4 regions of the Oceanimonas sp. GK1 genome follow, and region 3 is predicted to be linked to each of the others. Evidence: riboswitches for the same ligand, from Rfam matches in the RefSeq annotation. Region 3 holds a riboswitch; each other region holds the start of a gene.

Region 1 (3,753 bases), 450 kb from region 3:
CCAGACTGGACTTATGACCTCTGGCTGACCAGCCACGGGGATTTGCACCGTTCGGCCAAGGTGCAGGCCTTTACCCGTTTTCTCAAGCAGAGGATTGCCGAGCGCCAGGCCGATTTTATGCCGGCATAAAAAAACGCGGCCGGGGCCGCGTTGCTGAGTGCCATGACGGTTATTTTACCGTCCAGCCGATGGTTTCGCCGGCGCGAATGGGCACCAGCTGGTCGCCGCCCAGGGGCAGGGTTTCGCCCACGGTCCAGGACTCTTTCACCAGGGTGATGGTGTCTTGGTTGCGGGGCAGGCCGTAGAAGTCGGGGCCGTTGTGGCTGGTAAAGGCTTCCAGCTTGGCCAGCGCGCCGGCTTCTTCAAAGGCTTCGGCATACAGCTCCACGGCGGCGTGGGAGGTGTAGGCACCGGCGCAGCCGCAGGCGGCTTCCTTGCGGTGCTGGAAGTGCGGCGCCGAGTCGGTGCCCATAAAGAACTTCTTGCTGCCGCTGGTGGCGGCACGCACCAGGGCCTGCTGGTGGGTGTTGCGCTTGAGAATGGGCAGGCAGTAGTAATGGGGACGAATGCCGCCCGCCAGCATATGGTTGCGGTTAAACAGCAGGTGGTGGGCGGTGATGGTGGCGGCCACGTTGTCGCCGGCCTGCTCCACAAAGTGCACCGCGTGCTCGGTGGTGATGTGCTCCAGCACAATCTTGAGATTCGGGAAGTCGCGCACCACGTCGGGCAGCACGGTTTCCAGGAACACTTTTTCCCGGTCGAAGATATCGATGCGCGAGTCGGTCACTTCACCGTGCACCAGCAGCAGGGTGCCGGTTTCCTGCATGGCTTCCAGCACCGGGTAGATGTTTTTCACATCGGTCACGCCGGAGTCGGAGTTGGTGGTGGCGCCGGCCGGGTACAGTTTGCAGGCTACGATGGCGCCGCTGGCGCGACCCTTGCGGATCTCTTCGGGCTGCGTGTTGTCGGTGAGATACAGGCTCATCACCGGCTCAAACTGGCTGCCTTCGGGGCGTACCGCCAGAATGCGTTCGCGGTATTCGTTGGCAAGCTCGGTGGTGGTCACCGGCGGCACCAGGTTGGGCATGACGAGGGCGCGGCCCAGGTAGCGGCTGGCGTCGCGCACGGTATCTGTCAGTTGCGCCCCGTCGCGCAGGTGCAGGTGCCAGTCGTCGGGGCGGGTAATGGTCAGTGTGGTTGTCATTGTCGGCTCGGCGTTATCCATGGCTTTTGAGGCCTTTATTATCCACCCGCGAGCCTTTTTCACCAAACTTCTGAAAACGTAAGGGGTGAGGCGTAAAGGGTGAGGGGGGAAAACAGGCCGTCTGGCGGGTGATTGTTCACCTCACACCTTACCCCTCACGCCTCTCGCCCTTGGGCGCAGGGGTATGTTATGGTCTGTGCCGAGACACGGGGTGTCCTGCATGCAGGGCTGAGATAACACCCGTTGAACCTGATCCAGTTCATACTGGCGAAGGGATGTCAGCCTGCCGGTTCGTGCCATTGCTGCCTCATCATGCCTTCGCCTCAGCTTCGAGGTAGAAAATGCAAACGTCCATTCAACTTAATGAACAACTGGTGCTGGTCACCGGCGGTGCCCGCGGCCTGGGCGAACAGCTGGTGCGCGCCTTTCTGCGCGAGGGTGCCAGGGTGGTGATCAACTACCTGCACAGCGCCGAGGCGGCCCAAAAGCTGGCCGCCGAGTCCCCGCAGCAGGCCCTGGCCATTCAGGCCGACGTGACCGACGCCGCCGCCGTGCAGGCCATGTTTGCGCAGGCCGAGGCCCACTTCGGCTGCCCGGTAACCACCGTCATCAACAACGCCCTGCCGGCGTTTTCCTTTAACGGCGATGCCCGCACTCACGCCAATGAGCTGGCCTGGGAGCACCTCAACCAGCAGCTGGAAGGGGTGGTGGGCGGTGCCATCAACACCACCCGGGCGGCGCTGGCCGGCATGCGCAAGCAGGGCTTTGGCCGCATCGTCAACGTGGGTACCAACCTGTTCCAGAACCCGGTGGTGCCTTACCACGACTACACCGCCGCCAAGGCGGCGCTGCTGTCGCTGACCCGCACCCTGTCCCAGGACCTGGGCCCCGACGGCATTACCGTCAACATGGTGTCCGGCGGCCTGCTGCGCACCACCGACGCTTCCGCCGCCACCCCGGAAGCGGTGTTTGACTACATCGCCGCCAGCACCCCGCTGCGCCGGGTGACCACGCCGGCGGAATTTGCCGACGCCACCCTGTTCTTTGCCTCCCCCTGGTCGCGCTCGGTCACCGGCCAGAACCTGGTGGTGGACGGCGGTCTGGTGAAAAACTGATGAGCAGCAAGCAACGCATGATGCACCTGAACCTGTTTCTGTTCGGGTGCGGCCACCATAGAGCCGCCTGGCGTCATCCCCATTCCGCCGTGGAGCAGCTGGGGGACATTCGTTATTACGAGCGGCTTGCGCAAACCGCCGAGCGCGGCAAGCTGGACGCGGTGTTCTTTGCTGACGGCCAGTCCACCGGCAATGTGGCAGACGGCAGCTACTGGTTTCTGGAGCCACTCACCGCCATGGCGGCCATGAGCCGGGCCACGGATCGCATTGGTTTTATCAGCACCGTCTCCAGCACCTTTTTCACGCCCTTTCATGCCGCCCGCATGATGGCCTCGCTGGATCATATTTCCAATGGCCGCATGGGCTGGAACGTGGTCACCTCCATGTTCGACGTGGAAGCCCGCAACCACGGCTACGAGGCCATGCCGGCCCACGCCGAGCGTTATCGCCGGGCCGAAGAATTCGTGGACGTGGTGATCAAACTGTGGGACTCCTGGCAGGAAGGGGCCCTGGTGATGGATCGTGCCGGCCACTACGCCGATCCGGAAAAAGTGAACCCCATCAATCACCACGGCGAGTTCTTTCTGGTGGACGGACCGCTCAATGTGCCACGTCCGCCCCAGGGCCACCCGGTGTTGTTCCAGGCCGGCGCCTCGGAGCAGGGCCGGGCACTGGCGGCCCAGTGCGCCGAGGCCATTTACGCCGTGGCCTACGATTTGCCGGCGGCCCAGGACTATTACCGGGACATCAAGCGCCGGGTGCAGGAGGCTGGACGCAACGTGGACGTACCCATCATGCCGGGGCTGGTGACCTATGTGGCTTCTACCGAAGCCGAGGCCAAGGCCAAGCAGCGGGAGCTGGATGAGCTGTTGCCCGCCGACGCTTCGCTGCGCCAGCTGGGTACCTACGTGGGCCAGGACTGCTCCGGCTGGGAGCTGGACGCGCCGGTGCCGGCACTGCCGTCACTCGACGTGTTCACCGGGCCCAAGGGCCGTTACGCCACTATCTTGCGCATTATTGAAACCGAGCAGCCGACGGTGCGCCAGCTGCTGGGCCGGCTTGCCGCCGGCGGCGGCCACTGCACCATGGTGGGCACGCCGGAGTCGATTGCCGACCGCATGGAGCAGTGGTTCCGCAATGAGGGCGCCGACGGCTTTAACCTGATGCCGCCGTCACTGCCCGCGGGCATTGAGGACTTTGTGGATCAGGTGGTGCCCGAGCTGCAGCGCCGCGGCCTGTTCCGCACCGAGTATGAAGGTCGCACCCTGCGGGAGCATCTGGGATTGGCGAGACCGTAAGGAAAGTCATTCAAGGAATGTCACCCCCGCGAGGGCGGGGGTCCATTCTGCCGGTGACGGTGCAAGCCGCCCTGGACTCCGGCCTTCGCCGGAGTGACGATTAGGGGCTCACCCGCCCGGTGGCGTCAGCCGCTGC
Region 2 (3,753 bases), 450 kb from region 3:
CCGGGAAAATTCAGCAGCACCAGGGCGATCAGTATGGTCAGCAATCCCTGACCGGGCAGCACCAGCATGGCAATGCCCACCAGCAGAAACACCAGCCCCAGCAGGTTTTTCAGGATCAGCAGCAGCCAGCGGATCAGCGGATGCTGTTTGGCCCAGGGCACCCGGTGGCGGTATTCACCGGAAAAGTAATTCACCGGAATGCGCACCACCAGCCAGGGAATAATGATCAGGGAGCCGATAAAGCTCACCAGGCTGGCAAGGCCCAGGGTCCAGATCAGCGCCGGGTTGTCGAATAGTTGCAGAAACTCATTCACGGATAGGGGTACTCTTTAACATCAAGTGGCTTGTTCAGGTTGCGCCATTATGAGGGAAAAAACGTCTGCCGGCAGCGATCAGAATGAACAGGGCGGTCTCGGGCACAAAAAAACCGGCGGCCTTATGGCACGCCGGTACTGTTTTTACGACGAAACGGTTGCGACGAAACGAACTCAGCTTTCCAGGCTGCGCACCCGGCCGGCCAGCGCATTAAAGTCAAAGGGCCGGCTGGGCACCAGCAGCAGCAGGATGGAAATGGCCACCGGCACCAGGGTAGCCAGCAGGAACGACTCCAGCAAATGGGTGGCGGCCTGGCCCGGGGCGGGGAACAGCATCAGGCCGGCCACCAGGCCGCCGAGGGTGCTGAGCATGGCGTTCCAGCCCTGATAGAGGGCGTTGTAAAAGCCGAAAAACACCGGAAAGGCGGCGGCGCAGCACAGCAGGTCCGCCAGCAGGAACAGATACAGCACGCTGTACCCCTGCGAGGCCACATAGAGCACCGGAATCGACACCAGCACGATTAGCCAGCGCGACAGGCCCAGCAGGGTGTGCACGCTGGTTTGCGGCAGCAGCCGGCGCAGATCCACCACCAGCATGCTGGTGAGGCCGCTGATGGTGGAGTCGGCGCTGCTCATGATCAGCGCCAGGCCAAAGGGCAGCAGGCCAATGGCAAACCACAGCGGCATGTTGGGCATCAGCACGCTGAACAGCGCCACCGAGCCATCGCCGGGCAGCGCCAGGCCCACAAAGGCCAGGCCAAACAGCCCCATGATGAAGATGATGGGAAAGCTGAGCACGCCGCTCAGAATAAAGCCGTTGCGAATGACCTTGTTGTCCCGGGCGGCAAACACCCGCTGCCAGGTGCCCTGGTAGAACAGGCCGGTCAGCACCACGGCGAGGAAGAAGGTCAGGCCCGACTTCAGCCCGGTGGTGTCGAGCGGGTCAAGCAGGTGCGGGGCGGTTTGCTGCAGGCCGGCCAGCACCGGGGCCAGGCCGCCGGTGGCCTGCCAACCCAGCACAATCAGGGTGAGCAGAAACGGCAGTATCACCAGCATCTGCACCCGGTCGGTGAAAATGGTCACCCGCAGGCCGCCATACAGGGTATAGAGCAGGGTGGCCGCCATCACAATGCCGGCGGTGGCCCACAGCGGCACCGGCGCCAGCAGCGCCACCATCTGGGCGATGGCGGTGAGGCCGGCGGTGAGGGAAATAAACAGGTAGAACAGCATGATCACCAGCACAAAGCCGTACATGCCCCGGCCGTAGCGGCCCAGCACAAACTCGGTGAGGGTGTGGCCGGCGGGCATCAGCTCGCGAATGCGCTTGCCGAGCGGAATCATCACCAGCCGGGGGGCCAACACCCCCAGAGCGTAACCGGTAACGGCGCCAATGCCGCCCCAGGTGGCGGCCTGGGCCGGACCGAATAAAATCCAGGTGCCCATGGTGGTGGCCAGCAGGGTCAGGGTGGTGGCGCTGCCGCTCTGGCTGTTGCGAGCCACGATAAAGTCTTCCGGCTGATCGTTTTGCCGGCGGGCGTAAAGCAGACCCGGAATGGCGAAGACCGCCGCAAATAAACAGAGCCATAAAATGGCGGTGGTGGTGTCCAGCATGTGTTCTCCCTCTGCCCGGGTGGGCACTAAATGGCCGGGGCATGCGGGCGACAAGAGGGAGAGGGCGGATCGGGATTGCAGGATCCTTCGTTTCCTTCCCTTCGCCGGCATTACCCGGATCAGGTTCTAAGGGTTACCGCCGGTGTGGCGGAGTCTCAGCCCGTGTGGGCTCCCCCAGGAATAGCGAAACGAGGGTAAGGGGCGGCGGCGTGGTTGTCAATGCGGGCGGCGGCCCCGTCAGCGACGGGCCGGGTGCGCGGCGGACAGGGCGCGGCCTGCGGTCTGGCGTTGCAGCCACCAGGTGGCCAGGCAGGAGAGCAGGATGCCGGGCCAGAGGCTGGCCGCCACCGGTTCGCCGCCAAACAGCCAAAGCAGCAGGGCGACCGCCGCCGGGTTGAGGTAGGTGTAGGCCATCACCCGTTGCGGGCCAAGGTGAATGCTGCCCCCCTGAAACAGATAGCCGCTGGCCAGGGTGGCGCACACCACCAGGTAGCCCATGGCCAGCCAGTCGCCTCCTTCAAGGGCTTGCCATTGCAGGGGGGTATCGGTCAGCCAGACCATGAGCCCCATCCAGACCGCACCGCCCAGCAAGGTGGCGCAGGTGAGTATGGCCACCGAATCGTTGCGATACAGCAGTTTCATGCACAGCGAATAGGCGCACATGCTCAGCACCGCCAGCAGAAACAGCCGATCCCCCGGATTGAGCTGCAGCGCCAGGGCCCGCGCCGGGCTGCCCTCAAAAATCACCCACAGCGCCCCTACCATGCCCAGCAGGTAGCTGATCCCCTGCACGGTGGTGATGCGGGTGCGCAGCAGCCAGATGCCCGCCACGCCGGTCAGCAGAGGCACCAGAGTGAACAGGGTGCCGGTGTTCAGGGCCGTGGTGCTGTGCAGCGCCTCAAACAGCAGAATGAAAAACAGCGAATAAAACAGGCTGATCAGCAGCCCCCGGGGCAGGGCCCGCCACAGTTGCTGCCGCCGGTCGGCGCGCCACAGCACCCAGGGCAGCAGCAGGGCGGCGGCCAGCACAAAGCGCAGCAGGGTGAGGGAGGCCGGCGGGGCCTCGGTTGCCAGCCGGGCCGAGATGATAAAGGAGCCCGCCACGAACAGGGTGGCGAGCAGCACACGCCCGTGGGCGTGCCAGGTTTGCATGGTCATGGCTTTTCTCCCGAATGCCGTTCGCCGGCTCAGTCGGCGAAACGATCCCGTATCCGCACACTCTCCAGGGCCCGTTGTCCCGCCCTGGGTCGGGCGGCCCTGGTGGCCTTGCCAATGGTCAGCATCATGCCCACCAGGTGGCCTTCGGGCAACCGGATCAGCTCGGCCACGCGCTCGGCGTCAAAGCCGATCATGGGGCAGCTGTCGTAGCCCATGGCCCTGGCGGCCAGCATGGCGGTCTGGGCGGCGATGCCCACGGAGCGAAGGGCTTCATCGCGCTGCAGTTGCGGCTTGCCGGCGTAGAAGCCGTGGATCATCGACAGCATCTGGTCGCGGACGTCGGCGGGGGCGTCGCGCCAGCAGTGGCCGGGATCCTTCTGCCAGGCCTGGGTGTCGGCACAGAGCACCAGCAGCAGGGAGGCGTCGGTGATTTGCGCCTGATCCCAGGCGGCGGCGCGCAGCTCGGCCCGCAACTGCGGGTCTTCCACCTGCACAAAGCGCCAGTGTTGCAGGTTGAAGGAGGTGGGGGCCTGCAGCAGGTACTGAAACAGTTGCTCGATGTCGGCCTCGGGCATGCGAAAAGTCGCATCGTATTGCTTGATGGCGCGGCGGGTCGTGATGGCGTCGAGGGTATGCATGGTCTGACTCCTGTGATGAAGGATGATGTTCG
Region 3 (3,753 bases):
GCGGCGACAATGCACACGGCGGTGATCATCGCCAGTACCACCAGCAGGGTGGACAGGGCGCTGGCCCCCAGGGCCGCCTCAAACATCAGCTCCTTGGCGATAAAGCCGAACAGCGGCGGAATGCCGGCCAGGGACAGCGCCGCCACCCACAAAAACAGCGCCGTCTGCGGCATGTGGGGGCGCAGTCCGCCCAGCTCGCGCACGTCCTTGGTGCCGGTGGCGTGATCCAGGGTGCCGGCGGCCATAAACAGCGCCCCCTTGTACAGGGCATGGGCCAGCAGGAACACCATGGCCGCCTTCAGCGCCACCGGGGTGCCGATGCCAATCAGCAAGGTCAGGGTGCCCAGGGCCATGATGGTGGAAAAGGCCAGAATGCGCTTGAGATCCGTGCTGCACACCGACATCACGGCGCCCACCGTCATGGTCAGGGCGCCCACCGCCGACAGCGTCAGCAGCCAGGCCTCGCTGCCCGCCATCACCGGTTGCAGCCGGGCCATCAGAAACACCCCGGCCTTGACCATGGTGGCCGAATGCAGATAGGCGCTCACCGGGGTGGGCGCGGCCATGGCATTGGGCAGCCAGAAATGGAACGGAAACTGGGCCGACTTGGTAAAGGTGCCCAGCAACACCAGGCCCATCATCGGCAGGAACAGCGGGTGCTGCTGCAGTGCCGGCCCTTGCGTCAACACCTCGGTCAGCTCAAAACTGCCGGCCATCCAGCCCAGCATAATCAGCCCGGTCATCAGTGCCAGGCCACCGCCCATGGTGACGAACAGTCCCTGCAGCGCCGCCTTGCGGGCCTTTTCCTGCTCGTGGTTAAAACCGATCAGCAGGTAGGAGGTGATGCTGGTGAGTTCCCAGAACACGAACAGGCCAATCAGGTTGCTGCACAGCACCACCCCCAGCATGGCGCTCATAAAGGCCAGCAGGTACATCAGCAGCTTGTGCCTGTCCTTGTTGCCTTCCAGGTAGCGGCCGCCGTAGATGAGAATGAAGGTGCCGATGCCGGTGATCAGCAGGGCGAACATCAGGCCAAGGCCATCCAGCAGAAAGCTCAGGCTGATATTGAGGCTGGGGATCCAGTCGTAGTGAAACTGCACCGCTTCACCGCCGGTGACCCGGGGCCAGAAGCTGGCGAAATAACCGAACAGCGCCGCCGGCAACACCGCCAGAAACCCGCCGATATGCCGACCGAGGCGGGGACTTAACAGCGGCACCAGGGCGGCCAGAACAAAACCTGCCAATACGGCAACAAGCATACGCAAGGCTCCTTTTCATGCCCGTGAACGGGGCGTCAGGATCGGCGAAGATGAAAGGAGAGACTCTGAATGCAGACTATAGCAGTGAACATAATTGGATTAACTATCAGGAAGTTAATCCATTTTTTATTGATTATTAGCGATACGCATACTACAAGCCGCCCCGGCCGGACGCAAGCAAACCGGGACACTAATGCCGGGATCAGCGGGCGAAAAAGTGCTCCACCGGGCCCCGGCCCTGGCCGATTTTCAAGTGAGCACCGGCCTCGATGGCCCGCTCGATATAGTGCTTGGCCGAGGCCACCGCCAGCTCCAGTGTCAGGCCCTGCGCCAGGTAGGAAGCCAGCACCCCGGACAGGGTACAGCCGGTGCCGTGGGTGTTGGCGGTGATCACTCTGGGGGTGTCGAAACAGCGCACCTCGCCATGGTGCAGCAGCCAGTCGGGACTGCGCGGCTCCTGTTGCAGAAAGCCGCCCTTGAGCAGCACCGCCCGGCACTCCAGCTCATTAAGGGCGGTGAGCAGGGGCTCTACCTCACGCAGTGACGCCGGCACCGGCCGTTCCACCAGGCAGGCGGCTTCCGGCAGGTTGGGGGTGATCACGTCCGCCAGCGGCAGCAACCGCTGCTTGAGGCAATCCACCGCCTCGGGGGCCAGCAGCATGTCGCCGTTGGCGCTGACCATCACCGGATCCACCACCAGGTGTTGTGGCCGGTATTGTTCCAGGGCGTCGGCCACGGTATTGATGGTGTCGGTATCCCCCAGCATGCCCACCTTCACCGCCATGACCGGCAGATCGCTGAACACGGCGTCGAGCTGGGCACGAATGATCTCCTGGGGTACCGGGTGCACGGCGGTCACCCGCTGCGTGTTCTGGGCGGTAATGGCGGTGATCACCGAGCAGGCGTAGCCGCCGGTGGCGGAGATGGCCTTGATGTCGGCCTGAATACCGGCGCCGCCGCCGCTGTCGGAGCCGGCAATGGAAAGAATAATGGCTTTGCTGCTGTGCATGTCCTTATGGTCCTTGTAAGGCGTGAAAACCACAAGGCCATCGGCCATCGGTTCCCTACGCCAGTGTTAACTGGATCAGGTTCAACGGGTTCGGCATATCACTGCCGTCTCGGCCTTTCGGCTCCCCGACCAATCGCACGATAATACCCAGCCCACTGGCCAAATGCCAGTCGACGCATTCACTCACAAAAATGTAACTTAACAACAAAAATGGAGTTGGATTGTATACAACACCTGTGTACAGCCGAACAGCGGGCATAAAAAAACGCCTTCAGCATTCTGGCTGAAGGCGGCCTGAGCAGCATATGAAGTAAATGCAAAAAGCGTGACAGGGTGATTTACCCTGCCTCTGTACCTGATGACACTCTACTCCCGAAGGAAAGCAGAGAAAAGTCGAGATACGTAATATTATTTCATTATCGTTATTTTGTTGTCAGATTAGTGAGCCTGATCCCAGTTGTCACCCACCCCGGCTTCCACCAGCAGGGGCACATCCAGACTGGCGGCCTGCTGCATCAGCGCGCAGATGGTTTCCCGGTGGGCGTCTACCTTGTCTTCACGAATTTCAAACACCAGTTCGTCGTGCACCTGCATCAGCATGCGTACCTCGCCCTCGGGCAGCTCACCCAGCCAGTCATTCACTCGAATCATGGCCTGCTTGATGATGTCGGCGGCAGTGCCCTGCATGGGCGCGTTGATGGCGGCCCGCTCGGCACCCTTGCGCCGGGCGCCGTTCTTGGATTTGATTTCCGGCAGGTAGAGCCGGCGGCCGAACAGGGTGGAAACATAGCCCTGTTCACTGGCCTGCTCCCGGGTGGTCTCCATGTAGCGCAGCACCCCGGGGTAGCGTTCAAAGTAGATGTTCATGTAGTCCTGGGCCTCGTTGCGGCCAATGCCCAGCTGGCGCGCCAGACCAAAGGCACTCATGCCGTAGATCAGGCCAAAATTGATGGCCTTGGCCCGGCGGCGCTGCTCGGCAGACACCTGCTCCACCGCCACCCCGAACACCTCGGCGGCGGTGGCCTTGTGAATGTCCTGGCCGTGGGCAAAGGCGTCCAGCAGCCCCTGATCCTGGGACAGGTGCGCCATGATGCGCAGCTCGATCTGGGAGTAGTCCGCCGCCACCAGTTTGTAGCCGGGCTCGGCCACAAAAGCCTGGCGAATGCGCCGCCCTTCCGGCGTGCGGATGGGAATGTTCTGCAGATTGGGATCCGACGACGACAGCCGGCCGGTGGCGGTGTTAGCCTGGTGGTAGGAGGTATGAATGCGCCCGCTGTGCTCATTCACCATCAGCGGCAGCTTGTCGGTGTAGGTGGACTTGAGCTTGCTCAGGCCCCGGTATTCCATCAGCAGTTTGGGCAGCGGGTAATCCAGCGCCAGCTCCTGCAGCACTTCTTCGGCGGTGGACGGCGCTCCCTTGGGGGTCTTCTTGATCACCGGCAGTGCCAGTTTGGTGAACAGGATCTCGCCGAGCTGCTTGGTGGA
Region 4 (3,753 bases), 1.7 Mb from region 3:
GGTGACCGATGCCGCCAGCGGTGCGCCCCGCGGTCAGGGCTATCTGGAAATGACCGGATACTGACCGGGTGACATCGTCACCCGGCCTCTATGAAAGGAATTGCGGGGAGTTAAAACATCAAGCGGGTGGTCACCCCAAACAGGCGGGGAGCGCCCAGCTGAATGTAGTCTTCGGTGACGTAGCCCTTGCGCGGGTCGTTGCCGAACTGGAAGCCGCGCACGGCGTAATCCTCGTCGGTCAGGTTACGGCCCCACAGGGTAATGCTCCAGTGGTCCCGCTGGTAGCCGAAACGGGCATGGAGCAGGGCGTAGGCGTCGGACCGGGCGTCGTGGCTGTCGGAAAAGTAGAACGTGTCCTTGCCTTCCACATCCAGGCCGGTGAACCAGCCGCTGCCGAGGTCGAGGCTGGCGCCCAGGGCAAACTGGTATTCCGGGGCGTGGGCGGCGTCGCGGCCGTCAAAGTAGGCACCGGCCTCTTCCAGCCGAGTGTCCAGCAACCCCAGGCTGCCGTAGATCTCGAGAGCGGCGCTGGCCTGCCACTGGGCCTGGGCTTCCAGGCCGTAGCTGTAGGCGCGCTCGGCGTTGGCGGTGTAGTCGATGTAGTCGGTGGAATTGTCGGGGCGCAGCACGTTACGGTAGGCGCTGATCTGGGCGTCATCCCGCTGCTGGAAGAACAGGGCCACCTGAGTGTGCAGGGTGTCGTCCAGCAGGCTATGCTTGCCGCCGATTTCGTAGTTCCACAGGGTTTCGGCATCAAAGTCACGCAGCTCGTTGGGCAGGTTGCCAGTGGCGTTGTAGCCGCCGACCTTGTAGCCCCTGGAGATCAGGGCGTAATACATCTGGCTGTCGTCCACCTGGTATTCGAGCGCGACCCGGCCGCCCCAGAGCATGTCGACGGGATCGCTGCCGTTGCCGTCACTGTCGCTGTATTGGGTGCGATCCTGCTCCACCCGCAGGCCGTTGATCAGGGTCAGCTTGTCGGTCAGTACGGTTTCCAGCTCGCCGTAAGTGGCCATCCGGTTGGCTTCATACTCGCTGGTGAAACCGGCGGGCAGGTAGGTGTAGTGACGGGTCAGATCCGAGCTGCGGTGGAAGAAGTAAATGCCGCCGGTCCAGGCGGTGCGGCCGTCGAACAGGGCGGACTCTTCGGTGGAGATAAAGCGCACGTCGGCGGTGGCACCGCGCTCGTCCCGTTGGTAGTTGTCGGTGGCGCTGTAGCCGCCGAGGCCGGGATTGGCCCAGTCCACGTCGTAGCCGTATTCCAGCTCGCTTAGGTTCACCGCCAGCGAGGTTTGCAGGGTATAGGCGCTGTGGCCATACCAGCTGGCGGTGCCCGACAGGGCCAGGGTTTTCTGGCGATCGTGGCCCGGCTGATCGGATAGGGTATGGCGGCTGTTGTCGAGGGAGAAGGCGTCGTAGCCGTTGTCGATATTGGCGTAGAAAGCGCTCAGATCCAGATCCAGATCCTCGCTGGCCTCGATGCGGAATTTGCTACGCAGCAGGGTCTCGTCAATGTTGTTGGTGTTATCGGTATGGTGATAATCATTGGTGATGAAACCGTCGCTCAGGTTGCGCTGGGCGGCAAGACGATAGCCCACCTTGTTGGTGAGCGGGCCGCCCACCGCCGCGCTCAGGTTGCGGGTGTTGTACTGCCCCAGGGTCAGCTCGGCGTTGCCTTCCGTGGTCTTGGTGGGCTCACTGGCGCGAATGTTAATCAGGCCGGCCAGGGCGTTGGCGCCATACAGGCTGCCCTGAGGGCCGCGCAGCACTTCCACCTGGCGGGCGTCCAGCAGAGTGGCGCCGCCGGCCATGGCGCTCATGTCGATACCGTCCACCACCACACCAACGGACGGGTTGACCACACCGATAAACTGGCTGCGCTCGCCCACACCACGAATTTGATAAAACTTGCCGCGGGAAGCGCCGGCGCTCAGGTTGACGTTGGGGGCCTGGGCCAGCACGTCTTCCAGGTGATCCTTGCCCGGCTGCTCCAGTCTTTCTTCATTCAGCACGCTCACGCTGGCGGCGGTGTCCTGCAGGGTATCTTCCCGAAAGCTCGAGGTCACCAGTACGGGGGCCAGGGTGTAGACGGATTCAGAGTTATCGGCGGCCTGGGCCGGCAGAGCGGCTGCCATGGCCAGGGTTAAGGCAGAGGGGACAACAGGGTTCAGTCTTGGCACTTTATATCTCCATTTCAGTGCGAAGACCCGGTAGCAATACGAGCAGGGCAGGGCGTTGTGAGCTTCCTATTCCTACGCCGGTATCAACCGGATCAGGTTCAAAGGGTTCGCGCACGGCGCATCTCAGGCAATGGGTTGCCACCCCTTAGGATTTGGCCTTGGTTATAAGGCGAGCGGAATTATACGCATTCAGGCATAAAGGTCGACAAGAATCGAGGGTTGGTACTGACGTGCGGTCACGTGTTGACCGAATCCACCTGGACATTGCGACAGCGGCAGTGAGCCATGCTTATGCTTTTTGAATGATGAACCGACTTTACATCTACATAAGAATAATCTTATATTAGTTTTGCCTTAATTAAACGGAGTGCTCATCATGAAAAAAGGAAGAAAAATACTGGCCGCGCTGGCCCTGGGGGCCGGCATCAGTGCCGCGAGTGCCGCTCAGGCGGCAGAGTCAAAGGTCTTGCTGCTGGTCACCAGTGCCGCGCCCCAGGTGCAGGGCATGGCCATGGTGCTGGGCAATGCCATGCAGGAGCAGGGCCGTCAGGTGAAGGTGCTGCTGTGCGACAAGGCCGGGGATCTGGCCATTAACGGATACAGCAGTGCGCCGCTGAAGCCAAACAACGTCACCCCGGAGCAACTGATGAGCAAGCTGCAGCAGGGGGGCGGCAAGGTAAGCGTGTGCGCGCTTTATCTGCCCAACAGCGAATACGACAAGACGGATCTGCGCGAACAGGTAGAGGTCGCCACGCCGGCCGAGATGGCCGCCATGATGACGGCGGACGATGTACGGGTATTCAGCTTCTAAAAAGGAGAGCAACCATGTGGAAAGTACTGACGCCGGCGCTGCTGGCCATGACCCTGGCACTGCCGTCCTGGGCGAGCAGCGACGAACTGGGGCTGAGTGCCCGCCAGGCCTATGAGCAGAACCGCGACAACGATCAGGTGTTGCTGGTGGATGTGCGCGATCCGGTGGAGATCATGTTTGTAGGGGGCACCAACGAGGTGGATGTCAACGTGCCCTATCTGCTGGTGGATCGCAGCCAGTGGGATGAAGACAACCAGCGCTTTCGGTTATACCGCAATCCGCAGTTTATTGAGCAAATCAAGGCGGCCCTGGCCGAGCGCGGCCTGGATGAAACCGCCACCGTCATCACCATGTGCCGCTCCGGCAGCGAGCGGGGCCTGCCCAGCGCCGAATTTTTGCGGGAGCATGGGTTTTCCAACGCCCGTTACGTGGTGCACGGCTTTCAGGGGGATGCCATCAAGGAAGGCGAGCGAACCGGTTTTCGCCTGGTGAATGGCTGGCAGAACGAGGGCTTGCCCTGGAGCCCGCGTCTGAGCCCGGACAAACTGCAGCGGCCACAGTAAGCAGGCTTGCGAGCAAACCCACCATGGAGCTGATTTTTCTGGGCACCTCCTCGGGCACACCCACCAAAACCCGCAGCCTGTCGGCGCTGGCCCTGCGCCGGCACAAGACAAAGTCCTGGCTGCTGGTGGATTGCGGCGAAGGCACCCAGCACCGGCTGCTGCAGGCGCCGCTGTCGCTGCACTGGCTGCAGGCGGTGTG

The links. Region 3 has a riboswitch for thiamine pyrophosphate ahead of thiD (bifunctional hydroxymethylpyrimidine kinase/phosphomethylpyrimidine kinase). Riboswitches for the same ligand answer to the same signal wherever they lie in the genome.
Region 1: it holds a riboswitch for thiamine pyrophosphate, as region 3 does, so the genes downstream of both, GU3_RS00400 (3-oxoacyl-ACP reductase) here and thiD (bifunctional hydroxymethylpyrimidine kinase/phosphomethylpyrimidine kinase) in region 3, are expected to answer to the same signal.
Region 2: it holds a riboswitch for thiamine pyrophosphate, as region 3 does, so the genes downstream of both, GU3_RS00425 (sodium:solute symporter) here and thiD (bifunctional hydroxymethylpyrimidine kinase/phosphomethylpyrimidine kinase) in region 3, are expected to answer to the same signal.
Region 4: it holds a riboswitch for thiamine pyrophosphate, as region 3 does, so the genes downstream of both, GU3_RS11095 (TonB-dependent receptor) here and thiD (bifunctional hydroxymethylpyrimidine kinase/phosphomethylpyrimidine kinase) in region 3, are expected to answer to the same signal.

Annotation. Positions count from the first base shown of each region.
Region 1 covers NC_016745.1:81,747-85,499, reverse strand. Annotated here, with positions in the region: gene GU3_RS00410 (LysR family transcriptional regulator) at 1-129, shown strand, start outside; gene pyrC (dihydroorotase) at 170-1,204, opposite strand; TPP riboswitch at 1,402-1,497, shown strand; gene GU3_RS00400 (3-oxoacyl-ACP reductase) at 1,546-2,319, shown strand; gene GU3_RS00395 (LLM class flavin-dependent oxidoreductase) at 2,319-3,617, shown strand; gene GU3_RS00390 (ABC transporter permease) at 3,726-3,753, opposite strand, start outside.
Region 2 covers NC_016745.1:86,339-90,091, reverse strand. Annotated here, with positions in the region: gene GU3_RS00430 (PGPGW domain-containing protein) at 1-314, opposite strand, end outside; gene GU3_RS00425 (sodium:solute symporter) at 489-1,925, opposite strand; TPP riboswitch at 2,005-2,111, opposite strand; gene GU3_RS00420 (DMT family transporter) at 2,163-3,083, opposite strand; gene GU3_RS00415 (nitroreductase family protein) at 3,113-3,721, opposite strand.
Region 3 covers NC_016745.1:532,837-536,589, reverse strand. Annotated here, with positions in the region: gene GU3_RS02570 (putative monovalent cation/H+ antiporter subunit A) at 1-1,259, opposite strand, end outside; gene thiD (bifunctional hydroxymethylpyrimidine kinase/phosphomethylpyrimidine kinase) at 1,462-2,268, opposite strand; TPP riboswitch at 2,304-2,406, opposite strand; gene polA (DNA polymerase I) at 2,707-3,753, opposite strand, start outside.
Region 4 covers NC_016745.1:2,339,916-2,343,668, reverse strand. Annotated here, with positions in the region: gene GU3_RS11100 (lipocalin-like domain-containing protein) at 1-64, shown strand, start outside; gene GU3_RS11095 (TonB-dependent receptor) at 111-2,135, opposite strand; TPP riboswitch at 2,233-2,336, opposite strand; gene GU3_RS11090 (DsrE family protein) at 2,557-2,991, shown strand; gene GU3_RS11085 (rhodanese-like domain-containing protein) at 3,006-3,554, shown strand; gene GU3_RS11080 (ribonuclease Z) at 3,578-3,753, shown strand, end outside.